3 regions of the Cronobacter malonaticus LMG 23826 genome follow, and region 1 is predicted to be linked to each of the others. Evidence: predicted binding sites of a transcription regulator. Region 1 holds the regulator's gene; each other region holds the start of a gene.
The links. The regulator Fur, encoded in region 1, represses iron uptake genes when iron is present. The targets are predictions, from matches to a motif close to ATAATAATGAGAACNACTATCAA.
Positions count from the first base shown of each region.

Region 2: the regulator Fur is predicted to act here: its motif matches at 1,180-1,202, upstream of zupT (zinc transporter ZupT).
Region 3: the regulator Fur is predicted to act here: its motif matches at 1,442-1,464, upstream of fhuE (ferric-rhodotorulic acid/ferric-coprogen receptor FhuE).

Region 1 covers NZ_CP013940.1:2,829,781-2,835,295, forward strand. The annotation lists gene pgm (phosphoglucomutase (alpha-D-glucose-1,6-bisphosphate-dependent)) at 1-221, opposite strand, end outside; gene seqA (replication initiation negative regulator SeqA) at 246-797, opposite strand; gene ybfF (esterase) at 981-1,748, shown strand; gene ybfE (LexA regulated protein) at 1,877-2,158, shown strand; gene fldA (flavodoxin FldA) at 2,320-2,850, shown strand; gene fur (ferric iron uptake transcriptional regulator) at 3,140-3,592, shown strand; gene AFK66_RS13355 (helix-turn-helix domain-containing protein) at 3,914-4,525, shown strand; gene AFK66_RS13360 (beta-N-acetylhexosaminidase) at 4,581-5,515, opposite strand, start outside.
Region 2 covers NZ_CP013940.1:545,070-550,584, reverse strand. The annotation lists gene AFK66_RS02610 (glutathionylspermidine synthase family protein) at 1-205, shown strand, start outside; gene ygiD (4,5-DOPA-extradiol-dioxygenase) at 233-1,024, opposite strand; gene zupT (zinc transporter ZupT) at 1,216-1,992, shown strand; gene ribB (3,4-dihydroxy-2-butanone-4-phosphate synthase) at 2,058-2,711, opposite strand; FMN riboswitch at 2,819-3,002, opposite strand; gene ubiK (ubiquinone biosynthesis accessory factor UbiK) at 3,126-3,491, shown strand; gene hldE (bifunctional D-glycero-beta-D-manno-heptose-7-phosphate kinase/D-glycero-beta-D-manno-heptose 1-phosphate adenylyltransferase HldE) at 3,542-4,969, opposite strand; gene glnE (bifunctional [glutamate--ammonia ligase]-adenylyl-L-tyrosine phosphorylase/[glutamate--ammonia-ligase] adenylyltransferase) at 5,037-5,515, opposite strand, start outside.
Region 3 covers NZ_CP013940.1:2,439,139-2,444,653, forward strand. The annotation lists gene lpoB (penicillin-binding protein activator LpoB) at 1-493, opposite strand, end outside; gene AFK66_RS11515 (YcfL family putative periplasmic lipoprotein) at 502-876, opposite strand; gene hinT (purine nucleoside phosphoramidase) at 878-1,237, opposite strand; gene fhuE (ferric-rhodotorulic acid/ferric-coprogen receptor FhuE) at 1,585-3,786, shown strand; gene ptsG (PTS glucose transporter subunit IIBC) at 3,964-5,397, opposite strand.

The DNA of each region.
Region 1 (5,515 bases):
TTCGCACGCTCTTCGGCGATCGCCTGGGCTATCGCCAGAATGTGCGGCTCGTTAAAGCTGTGGCGCGCGGCGCTCCCACGGTGGCCGGACGTACCGAACTTCACCGCATGTTCCGCATTACCCACTTCCGGCTTCAGCACGTAGTACTGTGCGGTAAGCTGGGCGACGTTGATTAAATCACTCTGTTGTGCAGGCTGTCCCGCACGGTTATTGACTGCCATGGCCTGGTCCTTCTGACGCAAGAGTTAAATGGTGCCGCAAACCTTCTCAATCAATTCCGCCGGGAACTGCATGGTCTGCATGATGTGTTCGATCATGCTGCATTTGCGGCCTGTATTCGTATTCGTAATCACCCAGTACGGCGTGCCCGGCACGTGGCGGGGTTTCGTCTGGTTACCACTTTGCAGCAGCGTTTGCTCGTCACCAGCGAAATAGACGCGGGTACGGCCGTGTAACGACTCGGTCGCTTCGGCAAAAGTATTTGCATCCAGTGAATAGAGTGTAGACAGCACCAGCATAAAACGATTGACCGCGCGTTTTTGTTCGGCGTATTCATCCGATAACAGCAGTTCACGCATCGCTCGCACGCGGTCGCGCGCCGGGTTCACTGGCTTTTCAGGCTCAGCGGCGGGCGCAACAGTGGCGGGAGTCTCTGCTTTGGCGGGTGTAGCGGCTAATTGCGAGGAGGCGGAAAATTTCAACATGCGCCGTAAAATGTCGGACGCGCTTTCGCCAATATGCAGGGTGTGGCTGGCAATGTAGCGATACAGCTCGTCATCAACTTCAATCGTTTTCATCTTAATCCAGTGCGATATCTTTTCTGAATACAAGTCGTTGGGAGTATAAAGTTAAAACCCAACAGCGGATAGCGTCAAACCAGGAAGGCCGCAAAAGTCGGAATTAACTGGAACCTTGCAGCCGGGCGGCAGAATGGTCAACATGATAACCTAACCTGTCAGTCGCCAAAAAAGAACTTTGCCATGAAATTAAATACCCGCACGCAATCTGCGCAACAACCGACTCAAAATACACCGATTGTGTTAATTCACGGGCTGTTTGGCAGCCTGGATAACTTGGGCGTGCTGGCCCGCGATCTGGTGGCGGATCATGACGTTGTGCAGGTTGATTTGCGAAATCACGGGCTTTCCGGGCGCAGCGAGACGATGGATTATCCGGCGATGGCGCAGGATATTCTCGAAACGCTGGATGCGCTGGGGCTGAATAAGGTGATTCTTATCGGTCATTCGATGGGCGGCAAAGCGGCGATGGCGGTGACCGCCCTTGCGCCGGAGCGCATTGAAAAGCTGGTGGCGATTGATATCGCGCCGGTCGATTACCAGGTGCGCCGTCACGATGAAATATTCACAGCGGTGAACGCCGTGAACGACGCGGGCGTCACCTCTCGCCAGCAGGCGGCGGAGATTATGCGCCAGCATATTGCTGAGGAAGGCGTGGTGCAGTTTCTGCTGAAATCGTTTGTCGATGGCGAGTGGCGCTTTAACGTGCCGGTGCTGTGGAACCAGTATTCGCATATTGTCGGCTGGGAAACGGTGCCAGCCTGGCACGGCCCGGCGCTGTTTATTCGCGGCGGTGCGTCGCCTTATGTGGAAGAGGCGCACCGCGAGGCGCTGCTCTCACAATTCCCCAAAGCCCGCGCGCATGTGATTGCGGGCGCAGGCCACTGGGTGCATGCCGAAAAACCGCAGGCGGTGCTGCGCGCGATTCGTCGCTTTCTGGAAACTGATTAAAAACAGACCGACCGGCGCCCTCGCGCGCCGGATGCGTTGGCGCGCTTCGCTGCCTCATGTATGATGGCGCGCTGAAATACCGCCGGGCCACGCCACGGCAGCCTGTTTCCCCTGTCTATACTCATACCATGGCAAAAGAACAAACGGACCGCACAACGCTCGATCTCTTCGCGGATGAACGCCGTCCGGGCAGACCGAAAACCAATCCGCTGTCGCGCGACGAACAGCTGCGCATCAATAAGCGCAACCAGCTTAAGCGTGACAAAGTTCGCGGGCTTAAGCGCGTGGAGCTGAAGCTGAACGCCGATGCGGTAGACGCGCTGAACCATCTCGCGCAGGCGCGCAATATCAGCCGCAGCGAGCTGATAGAAGCGATGCTGCTCGCGCAGCTGAAAGCCTTGCAGGAGTAAGGTCTGGTCTGAATTTTACCCAAAAGGACGGGGCAATGTAGCAGAGAGTGCACCCGGCGCCTGATACCGTTTCCGCACCTTCTTCTGTTCTGCTATGATTGCCCTATCTGTGGGCGTTATGCCAGCACCATTACATTTAGATTCAAGAGGTTATTCTTCTTATGGCAATCGTAGGCATCTTTTTCGGCAGCGACACCGGCAATACCGAAAATATCGCAAAAATTATCCAGAAACAGCTCGGGACTGACGTTGCTGAAGTGCATGACATTGCTAAAAGCAGCAAAGAGGATCTGGAAGCGTTCGATATTCTTCTGCTTGGCATCCCGACCTGGTACTACGGCGAAGCGCAGTGCGACTGGGACGATTTCTTCCCGACGCTCGAAGAAATTGACTTCAACGGCAAGCTGGTAGCGCTCTTTGGCTGCGGCGACCAGGAAGATTATGCAGAATACTTCTGCGACGCGCTGGGCACCATTCGCGACATTATCGAACCGCGCGGTGCGACCATCGTTGGCCACTGGCCGACCGAAGGCTACCATTTTGAAGCCTCTAAAGGTCTGGCGGACGACGATCACTTCGTTGGTCTCGCGATTGACGAAGATCGCCAGCCGGAACTGACCGCTGAGCGCGTTGAAAAATGGGTCAAACAGGTTTCCGAAGAGCTTCATCTGCAGGAAATCATCAACGCCTGATGATAAGCGGCGCGGGCACCGTTCCGCGCCGTTTGATAGATAAAAGCAATGAAAATAATTGCTACAAATTTTTAACTTTCCCTCACTACGCTGTACAATGGCTTTCTTAATTATCAGGCTCTCCACGTGAAAACGCTGGCTGGCCCACGATTTTTAAGCTCTTTTTTGCCGGACGCTTGCGGTTTTCATTTAGGCATGTCAGTTCTATAATGAGACGCATTCATCTTCGGCGTATCCGATGTATCGCTCCCTTCCGGAGCGAGTCGTTAAGCAACAGGACAGATTCCGCATGACTGACAACAATACCGCATTAAAGAAAGCCGGCCTGAAAGTCACGCTTCCTCGATTAAAAATCCTCGAAGTGCTGCAGGAACCGGTCAATCATCATGTCAGTGCGGAAGACCTCTATAAGCGTCTGATTGACATGGGTGAAGAGATTGGCCTTGCCACGGTCTATCGCGTACTTAACCAGTTCGACGATGCCGGCATCGTCACTCGTCACAACTTCGAAGGCGGTAAATCCGTTTTTGAGCTGACGCAACAGCATCATCACGATCACCTGATTTGCCTCGATTGCGGCAAAGTGATCGAATTCAGTGATGACTCTATTGAAGCGCGTCAGCGTGAGATCGCCACGCGCCATGGCATTCGCCTGACCAACCACAGTCTCTATCTGTACGGTCACTGCGCGGATGGCGACTGCCGCGAAAACGAACACGCCCACGAGGCTGGCGGGAAATAACACTCGCACATTGCATCATCCAGGCCGACATTTGTCGGCTTTTTTATTGCCTGAAAACGCTGCACCGAAAACAGAAATGTATTTTTTTAGATAAACTTAAAAAGTTAGGGTATTTTAATACAGCGCACAATGCTTAATTAAACCACATATATTTTATTAAATCGAAATTCAGAAAAGATAAATATCTTTATCACTCAATCGTTTAGACATCAGATTATCCCTGTTTCTTCTTTTATCTCTCCTGCCCCTTATTGCAGCAATAAAAATCCATCCATTAAGATACAGCAACGATTTAATTTTATTTTATATAAGGTAACCAACATGGTCTTACCCCCTAAACCGCTTGCTGAGATTTACCGTATCGCGGATATTTTCAATAGCTACGGCAACTGGTCTCGTGCAGAAAAAAATACGCTGATCCCGCTTCGGGACGGGGAGATCTGCATCATTCGCGGCGGTCAGTTCTCTCTGATGCGCCAGAGCGATCGACTGCTTATCGAAAAAAGCAGTGCGCCGTCGGTGCTGGGTCTGGCGAGGAATTTAGGTAAAACTCAATTCGCCAAATTACAGGCGGATTCTGAATGTCATTATCAGTTAATTCCTTTTGATTATTTCATTCAGGAGATCGAAAAAAATCACTGTCAGTTACATCTGCTTATTTTGTCCTCATGGATTATTAATATGCTTTGCTATCGTGAAGAAATTATGATGGGGCGAAACAGCTATAGCATGATTAAAGCAAATATCGATTGTCTGGCGGCAATGGATGAGTTCATGCGCAACCGGATTAACGTGGCTGATTATATTGTTAAAAAAACCAACCTTTCCCGCAGCATGGTGATGAAAACCCTTTCTCAGTTGCGCGGTGCGAAAAATATTGAGATAAGCAAAGGCAAACTGGTCGCGGTTCACCATCTGCCTGAGTCGCTGTAAGGCATACGGCACCCGACATGAAAAAGCCAGCCCACAGGCTGGCTTTTTTATTGCGTTACGGCTGTACGTTATCAACACGGCTGTAGCGTTTACCGTCACTGCTGACGCTGCGGACCTGCACGGCACCCGTCACGCGTGGCGGCTTCGCATCGTCGTAGCGCTGCCAGCGCGCGCCGCCGTCAGTGGAGTATTCCATTGCAACACCAGGTAAGCTGTTGTTCATCCGCAACACGCCGTTGTTAATCCGCGCGCCCGGTACCGGCAGGCGGAACTGCACGCCCGCTTTTTCGAGCTTCGGCAGTTCACGGCTGCCCGCCAGGTTCGCAAAGCGCGTCCAGTCGTCATGAAGCGCTTTTACGTCCACCAGATGGGTCTCGCCGCCTTTATATTCGCGACCTGCCTGATAATCCTGCTCCCAGGCGGCGCGATGCCAGGCGCGCTCCGCAACGGAAAGCAGACGCGGGTACATCATGTACTCCATTTGTTTATCGGTGCGTACCACTTCACTCCAGAGCTGCGCCGAGAGGCCATACGCACCTGGCCACGGCTTGTCAGATTTTGCGCTGAACGCGTTGCCGTCGCGATCGACAGAGGTTTCGGCGTTTTGCGGCAGGTTATCCGGCGCGAAGCTGAAAATCTTGCGCTCGTCGCTAAAGCGCGTGCCCCAGTAGTAGCCGCTCTCGGCCGGGTTTACTTCGTTCGGGAAATCCAGATAGACATAATCCGGGTTAGAGACCACCACGCGAAAACCTTTATTCGCCCAGTCGTTCGCTGTATCGAAACCGCCCCAGTAGAGCGTGTCCCAGAAGTTGACGTTAACGTGCGAGGTGGCGAACGCGCTGGCGTCTTTCGCATCTTTTAGCCCGTCCTGCCACGCCTGCATGGTGTCGATGCCGTGCGCCTTAACGAGCTTGCTCACTTGCGCGCCAAAGTAGCTGGAGAGGTGTTCGACATCAGCCACCACGCCGTCCTGCACCATTTTTTGACACA
Region 2 (5,515 bases), 2.0 Mb from region 1:
GACCATTGAGCAGGTGGAGGGTCCGTATGGCGAAGAAGGCACTATCGTGCAGCAGTTCCATCCGCTGCCGAGATTCGGTGACAGCTACACGCTTATCGGCAGCTGGCTTATCAACGATCAGCCCGCCGGGATCGGTATCCGTGAAGATAAGGCGCTGATCACCCAGGATCTCTCCCGCTTCTATCCACACCTGTTTGTGGAATAACCGCGATGGCGCCCCAGGGCGCCATTCTTAACCCACCTGTACCGACAACATACTCAACGACGCCATTTCCAGCCCGTCGATCGGTATCGTCACCGGCTCGTCGCCGTTCCACGCGCCAAGTACATACAGCAGCGGCAGGAAATGCTCCGCCGTCGGGTTCGACAGGCTGCCGCCGGGATGCTCCAGATAGTTGACCAGCGGGTGATCCGCCGCCTCGCCGCGCCACGTCAGATTCTCTTTAACAAAGTTATTGAACGACTCTGCCCACGGATAGGGTTCGCCTTCGCCATGCCAGCGCGCGGTACGCAGGTTATGGACGACGTTGCCGCTCGCCACCAGCATGACGCCTTCGTCACGAAGCGTCGCCAGTCGCTGGCCCATCTGATAGTGCCAGGCCGGGGGTTTGGTGCTGTCTATACTCAGTTGCACCAGCGGAATATCGGCCTGCGGATACATTTTTATCAGCACGCCCCATGCACCGTGGTCAAAGCCCCAGGCTTCTTTATCAAGCGTGACTGGCACCGGTGCCAGGAGATCCACGACGCGCAGTGCCAGCGCGGGCGAGCCGGGTGCCGGATAATGCGTATCGTACAGCGCCTGCGGGAAACCGCCGAAATCGTGAATGGTTTGCGGCTGCTCCATCGCGGTCACGCCGGTGCCGCGCGTAAACCAGTGGGCCGAGACCATCACAATGGCTTTCGGGCGCGGCAGCGTTTCGCCAAGCTCTCGCCAGGCGCGGGTATAACAGTTATCTTCCAGCACGTTCATCGGGCTGCCGTGGCCCAAAAACAGTGCGGGCATGCGAGAGGAAGCGGTCATTTTTGTATCCTGAAACGGTAATATCATGGGACTTACCTTACGCCGGTTGCGCGCAGAAAGAACGGAGATAACCGTGATGAAGACCGTCAGAAAATTTGAATGTAAGTAATCTGTAAAAGCCACGGACGGGCCTCGACTTTTCCGTTCCGCCCGATAAATTAATGATAATCATTATCAAAAAGGAGTATTCGATGTCAGTGCCTCTGATCCTGACCTTACTGGCGGGCGGCGCCACGTTTATCGGCGCGCTGCTCGGTGTGCTGGGGCAGAAGCCTTCTAACCGGCTGCTGGCTTTCTCGCTGGGCTTTGCCGCAGGCATTATGCTGCTGATTTCGTTAATGGAAATGCTGCCCGCCGCGCTCGGCGAGGAAGGCATGTCGCCGGTGCTGGGCTACGGCATGTTTATCGTCGGCCTGCTCGGCTATTTCGCGCTCGACCGCATATTGCCGCACGCGCACCCGCAGGATCTTATCGATCCGCCGCCTGCCCATGCGTCACGTAATCTGCGCCGCACCGCCCTTCTTCTGACGCTTGGCATCAGCCTGCATAACTTCCCGGAAGGTATCGCCACCTATGTGACGGCCAGTACCAACCTGGAGCTGGGCTTCGGGATTGCGCTCGCGGTCGCCTTACACAACATTCCTGAAGGACTGGCGGTGGCAGGCCCGGTTTACGCGGCCACCGGCTCGCGCCGTAAAGCGGTTATCTGGGCGGGGCTCTCCGGGATGGCCGAAATTCTGGGCGGCGTGCTGGCGTGGCTTATTCTCGGCACCATGGTGTCGCCGGTGGTCATGGCGGCGATTATGGCGGCGGTCGCCGGGATCATGGTGGCACTGTCGGTGGATGAGCTGATGCCGCTTGCCAAAGAGATCGATCCGCATAACAACCCAAGCTACGGCGTGCTGTGCGGCATGTCGGTGATGGGATTAAGCCTGACGCTGCTGCAAACCAGCGGCCTTAGCGGCTAATAAAAAAGCCCGATCAAGCCGGGCTTTTCAGAAGCCTTCAGGCCCGGCGATTGCCGGGCTTTTTGTCAGCTCGCTTTGCGCTCCTGCGCCTGGCGATAGCTCACTAAATCTTCAATAGTCACGACCGGCATATTGTGTTCGCGGGCAAACGCGATGCACTCCGGCGCGCGCGCCATGGTCCCGTCGTCGTTAGTCAGTTCACACAGCACGCCTGCCGGTTTAAAGCCCGCCAGCGAGACTAAATCGATGGTCGCTTCGGTGTGGCCGCCGCGGGTCAGTACGCCGCCCGGCTGCGCGCGCAGCGGGAAAACGTGGCCAGGACGGTGCAGATCGGACGGTTTCGCGTCGTCGGCAATCGCCGCGCGAATGGTCGTGATGCGGTCGGCGGCGGAAACGCCGGTGGTCACGCCGTGCGCCGCTTCGATGGTTACAGTAAAACCGGTGCCGAACGCGCTGGTGTTGTTTTCCACCATCATCGGCAGGTCGAGCTGTTTACGGCGTTCTTCGGTCAGGCACAGGCAGACAATGCCGCTGCCGTGACGGATGGTCAGCGCCATCTGTTCAACGGTCATGGTTTCGGCGGCGAAAATCATGTCGCCTTCGTTTTCACGGTTCTCGTCATCGAGCACCATCACGCCGCGCCCTTCGCGCAGTGCGGCGATCGCGTTTTCCACGCGTTCAAAAGCGGTGCCAAAAGCAGAAAGAAGCGTCTGATTCATGGTAAAGAAACCTCATTAATTATATGGATTACCAGAATCAGGGCGGTCTTAGGAGTGCCGGCAAGCGGCAAGCAAAATAACGTGAGTGGGCGCAAGCCCAGGCAGATCGTTACCCTCTCCCATCCGGACTTTAACCGTCGGCCCCGGAATTACACCGGATCTGCTGACCTTCAGAAACAGCCTGAAGCGCTCGCGGGCTTTCAGTTTATCTTGCGTCTTCGCTTGCGCGCAGAAGCCTGATTAGCCTGATTTACCGCCGGTGGGGAATTTCACCCCGCCCTGAGAATAAGCGGGATAACTATAACGCCATTGATAATCGTCGGCAATGCATGAGATTCAAACATTTCCGGTTTATACCCTTCCGATCAGCGATTACAATTACTCTTCAGACCATACCAGATCAGGGAAACCGCTATGATTGACCCGAAGAAAATTGAACAGATCGCCCGTCAGGTCCATGAATCGATGCCAAAAGGGATCCGTGAGATCGGGGAAGATGTTGAGAAGAAAATCCGCCAGGTACTGCAGGCCCAGCTGTCTCGCCTGGATCTGGTGAGCCGTGAGGAATTTGACGTGCAGACGCAGATACTGCTGCGCACTCGCGAGAAACTGACGGCGCTGGAGCAGCGTCTGACCGCGCTGGAATCGCGTGGCGCGACCACCTCCGCACCGGCTGACGCCTCAGCGACCACGACCACAGGCAGCGCCAGCGCGCCCGTGACTGCCGTAACGCCGCCGCCTGCCATTCCGCCGGTCGATAGCCTCGACAAGCAGGACTGACAGAAACGACAACGCCCCCTGCCAGGCAAGGGGCGTTCGCACAACGCGCGTTAGCTGTTCTTCTGGATCTTTTTGATGATGTTGGTGGTCGAGCAGCCATCTTCGAAGTTCAGCACCATGACGTCCCCGCCATTCGCCCACACCTCTTTGCTGCCCGCGATATCTTCAGGCTTATAGTCGCCGCCTTTAACCAGCAGATCCGGCAAAATTTCGCTGATAAGCCGCTGCGGCGTGTCTTCTTCAAACGGCACCACCCAGTCTACCGCTTCCAGCGCGGCCAGCACAATCATACGCTGCTCCTGCGGGTTTACCGGGCGCGTATCGCCTTTCAGGCGTCGGGTGGAGGCATCGCTGTTGACCGCCACAATCAGACGGTCGCCAAGCTTGCGGGCATTCGCCAGATACGAGACGTGGCCTGCGTGGAGGATGTCGAACACGCCGTTGGTCATCACTACTTTCTCGCCGCGCTTGCGTGCCGACAGTACGGCTTCTTTCAGCGCCGCCTCGCTCATCACGCCAAAGCCCGTCTCCGCGCGCCCGCGCACCGCGTTTTCCAGTTCCACCGGCGACACGGTTGACGTACCGAGTTTGCCGACCACCACGCCCGCCGCCGCGTTCGCGAAGAAGCACGCTTCTTCCAGCGAATTGCCGGAGGCCAGCGTCGCCGCCAGCACGCCAATCACGGTATCGCCCGCGCCGGTCACGTCATAGACTTCCTGCGCCTGCGTCGGCAGGTGGAACGGCGCTTTGCCCGGTTGCAGCAGCGTCATGCCCTGCTCTGAGCGGGTCACCAGCAGCGCGCTGAGGTCGAAATCAGCGATGAGTTTCATACCGCGCTCGACAATGTCCTGCTCGGTTTTACACTTGCCCGCCACCGCTTCGAATTCCGACAGGTTTGGCGTCAGCAATGTCGCGCCGCGATAGCGCTCGAAATCGGTGCCTTTCGGATCGATAAGCACCGGAACGCCGGCTTTGCGCGCCAGCTGGATCATCTGCTGTACGCTTGCAAGCGCGCCTTTGGCGTAGTCAGAAAGCACCAGCGCACCAATCTGCCCGAGCGCCTGGTTAATGCGCTCATGCAGCGGCTCGGGATCCACGCCATCGAAGCCTTCTTCAAAATCGAGGCGGATCAGCTGCTGGTTGCGCGACAGCACGCGCAGCTTGGTGATGGTCGGGTGCGTCGGCACTGACACGAAATCACACTTCACGTTCACCTGTGCGAGCGACTGGCTGAGCGCGCGCGCCGCGTCGTCAATACCCGTCAGGCCGACCAGCCGCGAGCTGGCGCCGAGAGAGGCGATATTCATCGCCACGTTCGCCGCGCCGCCCGGACGCTCTTCGATGTTTTCCACTTTGACGACCGGCACCGGCGCTTCCGGCGAAATACGGCTCGTCGGGCCATACCAGTAGCGGTCCAGCATCACATCACCCACTACCATGACGCCTGCGCGTTCAAAATCGGGCAGCGTTACTTTCATTCCTGACTCTCCTGAGAGACACCAAAATTTGCGCGCGATGATAGCACAGTTACGCGCAATCGCACGGTTACGCCGGGGCCAGCCAGCGCCGCCAGCTGTCGCGCACCTGTTCGCGCTCAGGCCCGAACGCCGTCTGCGCCACATGACCCGGCTGTTCCTGGAGCGCCAGCCGGTGCAGTTCGTCACGCAGCGTGACATAGGCGTGCGTGAGCGCTTTCGCCTCGTCCTCGCGCATAATGTCATTCTGCGCCAGCAGCTCCAGAATGCGCACGTTATCGGACCAGCGCGTCAGCTTCGGCTGCTCCGGCGCGTAGCGCAGCACCAAATACTGCGTAATAAATTCGATATCCGTAATGCCGCCTTCATCGGCTTTAATATCAAACCGGTCGCGGTGTTTGTTACCCAGATGCGCGCGCATTTTCTCGCGCATTTCGCGCACGTCGGTTTGCAGCTTGTCGCCGTCGCGCGGGGTGGCGAGGACGTCGCGGCGAATGGCGTCAAACTGCGCCTGGAGTGGCCTGTCGCCGTAGACGACGCGGGCGCGCA
Region 3 (5,515 bases), 390 kb from region 1:
GGCTATCCTGCGGCGAAAGGCCCAGTTGCTGTTTCGCCATTGAAAGCTGCTGCGCAGAAACGAGCGTGAATTTGGCATTATTCGCCAGCGCGCCGCGCAGGGCTTCGGTAGCCGGGCCGGTTTGCAGCGAACCATTGGTGCGGTTGTTCACGCTATCGACCAGCAGCACGCTGCCTGCGTTCACCCCGTCAGCCTGCAACATTTTGCCGACCATCGGCGCCATTGCGCTGTTCCAGTCATAGGTACGCGCTTTTGGCTCAGGCGTCGCGTTTTCAGGCTGATGTTCAATCGGGCCAGGCTGCGCCGGAATCGACGGGACGGACGGCACGGTTGGTACCGGCTGCGTCGGCTCTGGTACAGGCTGCGTCGGTTGCTGCGTGCCTGGCTGCGCTTCTTCAACCGGTGCCGGTTTTTGCTCGCCGGGCAAAATACAGCCCGACAGCGCCAGGGCGACGGTCGCCAGCAGCGCATAGCGATACATTCTGTTCAACATTTCCCCCTTCAGAGATAGAGATAAAGACGGGCTTTCCGTGCCGCCAGATAGTCAGTCTGACTGGTCACCGTTACGCGTCCCTGGGCCGGGATAACGACCGTCTGCGGGACTTCCAGCGGCTGGCCTTCCAGCCCGCGGGCGTCATACCAGTAAAAGCGGTAGTGCACGGTAACGGGCGCGTCTTTGTTATTGTAAATGGTCGCGGCGGCGACAGGCTTGCCGTTTTGCAAAGAAAAGTCTGGTTTTTCAGCGGTGATGCCCGCCGCCAGCACGCTGGATTCCATCACTACCGCCTGATCGTCGCTAACGGGAATGGTTGGCGCGGAGCGGCAACCCGCCATCAGCAACGCGGCCAACAGCCAGCCTGTGCGTACGCGGGCCATCTCAGAGGCCTTTATGCGCAAGCATCGGCCCCAGCGCGCGGCCACCGACCAGATGCATATGGATGTGGTAAACCTCCTGCCCGCCGTGACGATTGCAGTTCATGATGAGGCGATAGCCATCTTCCGCGATGCCTTCCTGCTGTGCGATTTTCGCCGCGACGGTAAAAAGACGCCCCAGCGCCTGCTCGTGTTCCGCCGTGACGTCATTGACCGTTGGCACCAGCACGTTCGGAACAATCAAAATGTGGGTCGGGGCCTGGGGAGAAATATCGCGAAACGCAGTGACAAGCTCATCCTGATAAACAATATCGGCAGGGATTTCACGACGAATAATTTTGCTGAAAATGGTTTCTTCGGCCATGGTTTTTTTCCTTCTTGGATAAACGTTAAGAGTATGAGCGAGATAATCGCTTCCTTTCAACCTTTGCCCCGGTTTTTCTTTATAAAGCGGATATTTATAGCGCACTGCCCGCGTCTCCTGATACCGCTGCGCCTGATAGTTATCCCGCTCTGCTTACGCATGAGTTTGTAACGCGTCTTACATTTGTTTACACCGCAAAGACAAATGATTATATTTCTCATTCTTATTGACAGTGGAACGTTGTTTTAGTCCCGCGCACTCTTTTCATCAGGCCAGGAAGCCGCCGGAAAGCGTCGTATGACAACAGCCTGATGCGCAGCATCATTTTCTTTTTTTAAGGGCAACACATGGCTAAGCATGCACTCCGTCAGGGCGTCGTTCCGACGTCTTCCCTTCCCTCTTTGCTCGCGCTCAGTATCGCCAGCGCGCTGGCAGCGCCCGCGGCTTACGCAGCGCCAGCCGCCAGCGATACGATTGTGGTCGATGCCGCCGCTGACAGCGGCACGCCTGACGAGTCACAGGATTACAGCGTCAAAACCACCACATCCGGTACGAAAATGCTCCTGGTGCCGCGCGACATTCCGCAGTCGGTCAGCGTCATTAGTCAGCAGCGCATGCAGGATCAGCAACTGAACACCATTGAAGATGTGCTGGAAAACACCACGGGCGTGACCGCCTCGCGCATCGACACCAGCCGTACCAATTTCTTCGCGCGCGGTTTTTACATCAGCAATTTCGCCTACGAAGATATGCCGACGTTTCTTGATAACCGCTGGAACTTTGGCGACACCGCGGGCGACACGGCGATTTACGACAAAATCGAAATCGTGCGCGGCGCGGCCGGGCTGATGAGCGGCACCGGCAACCCGTCGGCGTATGTGAATATGGTGCGTAAACACGCTGACAGTCAAACATTCAAAGGCAACGTCTCTGCCACTTATGGCAGCTGGGACAAACAACGCTACGTGATGGATGTGCAGTCGCCCCTAGTAGAGTCCGGTAAAGTTCGCGGGCGCGTGGTCGCCGGTTATCAGGATAACGACAGCTTCGTTGAGCGTAACCATTACCGCAAAAAATTCATTTATGGCGTCGTGGATGCCGACATCACTGAATCGACACTGCTGTCACTCGGCTATGACTATCAGAAAAGCGAAGAGGACAGCCCGACCTGGGGCGGCTTCCCTTCCCTTTACAGCGACGGCAGCCGGACGCATTTCCGCCGTGGTTTTAACACCGCCGCCGACTGGGCGTATTCAGACCTCGACTCCACCAAAATTTTTGCCAACCTGACGCAGCGCTTCGATAACGGCTGGGAGGCGAAAGTGAACGCGATGCATGCCGAAACCAATTTCGATAACCGCCTGATGTATATCGACGGCTTCCCGGATAAAACCACTGGCCGTTACAACGCCGCGCTCTGGCAGGGTGCGTGGGGCGGCTGGAACGTGGGCGAGCGTAAGCAGGATTCGGTCGACGCCTTCGTGCGCGGCGGGTACGAGCTGGCGGGCCGTCAGCATGAAATGATGTTTGGCGGCAGCTACAGCCGCCAGCGCAACAACTACGATAACGCCTATCCGGTGAATGATAATTCCGGCCTGATGGATGTCGGGAATATTCACGACTATAACGGCAGCACGCTGGCGAACCCGACGTGGTCCAGCTTTGCGCTCTACCAGCGCGACGTAATTCGTCAGAAATCCATTTACGCCGCCACGCGCCTGTCACTTGCCGATCCGCTACATCTGATCCTGGGCGCGCGATACACCGAATGGAATGCGAAATACAATCTGGAACGTAAGCCGGATGAAATCCGCCGCAGCAAAGCGGATGATGTGACGCCTTACGCAGGCCTGATTTACGATATCGACGATACCTGGTCGGCGTATGCCAGCTATACCTCTATCTTCCAGCCGAGCGGCCAACGCGATGTAAACAGCGAGTTCCTCGACCCGACCACCGGTAAGGCCTATGAAGCCGGGCTCAAAGCCGACTGGTTTAACACCCGCCTGACGGCCTCTCTCGCGGTGTTCCGCATTGAGCAGGACAATGTAGCGGTGAACACCGGTGTGATCATCCCTGGCTCCGGCGGACAGACGGCCTATAAATCCGTTGATGGCACCGTCAGTAAAGGTGTTGAACTTGAGCTGAACGGCGCGCTGACCGATAACTGGCAACTGACCTTCGGCGCCAGCCGCTATGTGGCCGAAGCGGGCGATGGTGTGGCCGTTAACCCGGATCAGCCGCGCACCACGATGAAACTGTTCACGCGTTACCAGTTGCCGACGCTGCCTGCGTTGACCGTGGGCGGCGGCGCGCGCTGGCAGACCAAAACCTGGCAGGACATTGTTGGGCCAAATGGCGACACGCGTATTTCCCAGAACGGCTATACCGTGGTGGATCTGTTCACGCGTTATCAGGCAACCAAAAACCTGGCGGTTCAGGCCAACCTGAACAACGTGTTTGATAAAGAGTATTACGATTATCTGGGCACGTATGGCGTCTACGGCGCACCTCGTAACTTCTCCGTTACGGCGAGCTACAGCTTCTGACATTTATCTCTACGAACAAAAGGGAGCCTGATGGCTCCCTTTTTTATCTGCGGAATAATGTCTGCCGCGATCGAGGTTTATCGACGCTATCCCTGTGCGCTCTCATCTTTACCCTTATGACAGACGTAAAAAAGGGAGGCTTGCACCTCCCTCTTTTTATCTCCCCGTCAGCCAGGATTAGCTGTTACGGATGTACTCATCCATTTCGGTTTTCAGGTTATCGGACTTGGTACCGAAAATCGCCTGAACACCGGAACCTGCCACAACCACACCCGCAGCGCCCAGTTTCTTCAGGCCAGCCTGATCCACTTTAGCTACGTCGGCCACGCTTACGCGCAGACGAGTGATACAGGCGTCGAGGTTAGTGATGTTCTCTTTACCACCAAACGCGGCCACCAGAGCCGGTGCCATTTCGCTGGTGCCAGCGGCTTTGGTGTCTTCGGTAGCGTCTTCACGACCCGGCGTTTTCAGATCCAGCGCTTTGATCAGCACACGGAAGATGGTGTAGTAAACCACCGCGTAGCCCGCGCCCACAATCGGGAACAGCCACAGTTTGCTGCTGTTACCGGACAGAACGATGAAGTCGATCAGGCCGTGGGAGAAGGACGTACCGTCACGCATACCCAGAAGGATACAGATCGGGAAAGCCAGACCTGCCAGAATCGCGTGGATAACGTACAGGATCGGCGCCACGAACATGAAGGAGAACTCGATCGGCTCGGTAATACCGGTCAGGAACGAGGTCAGCGCCGCGGAGATCATGATACCGCCCACTTTGGCGCGGTTTTCCGGTTTAGCCGAATGCCAGATAGCGATGGCAGCAGCCGGCAGACCGTACATTTTAAACAGGAAGCCGCCAGAGAGTTTGCCCGCGGTCGGGTCGCCCGCCATGTAGCGCGGGATATCGCCGTGGAACACCTGACCTGCCGCGTTGGTGAATTCGCCAATCTGCATCTGGAAAGGTACGTTCCAGATATGGTGCAGACCAAACGGCACCAGGCAGCGCTCGATGAAGCCGTAGATACCAAACGCCACAACCGGGTTCTGGTACGCCGCCCACTGAGAGAACGTCTGGATAGCGGAACCAATCGGCGGCCAAATGAAGGACAGGATAACGCCTGTGAAGATCGCCGCCAGACCAGAGATGATCGGCACGAAGCGCTTACCGGCGAAGAAGCCCAGATACTCAGGAAGCTTAATGCGGTAGAAACGGTTGAACATATAGGCTGCAATCGCACCCGAGATGATCCCGCCAAGCACACCGGTATCAGCCAGGTGTTTCGCCGCGATTTCTTCTGGTGGGAGATGCAGAACCAGCGGAGCCACGACCGCCATGGTTTTCACCATGATGCCGTAAGCCACCACAGCGGCCAGCGCAGAAACGCCGTCGTTATTGGTGAAGCCCAGCGCAACACCGATAGCGAAGATGAGCGGCATGTTGGCGAAAACCGAACCGCCCGCTTCCGCCATGACGTGGGAAACCACGGCTGGCAGCCAGCTGAAGTTTGCAGAACCGACGCCCAGCAGGATACCTGCGATAGGCAGTACGGAAACCGGCAGCATCAGCGATTTACCCACCTTCTGCAGGTTAGCAAATGCATTCTTAAACATAATTGAGAGTGCTCCTGAGTATTTGTGCTTTTTTTACGCGTTTCACGCATCAGCCCGGGGGAGAAACGGGCCATAAACAGGGCATCTGAGCGCCCTTTATTTATTACGCAGAGTAAAA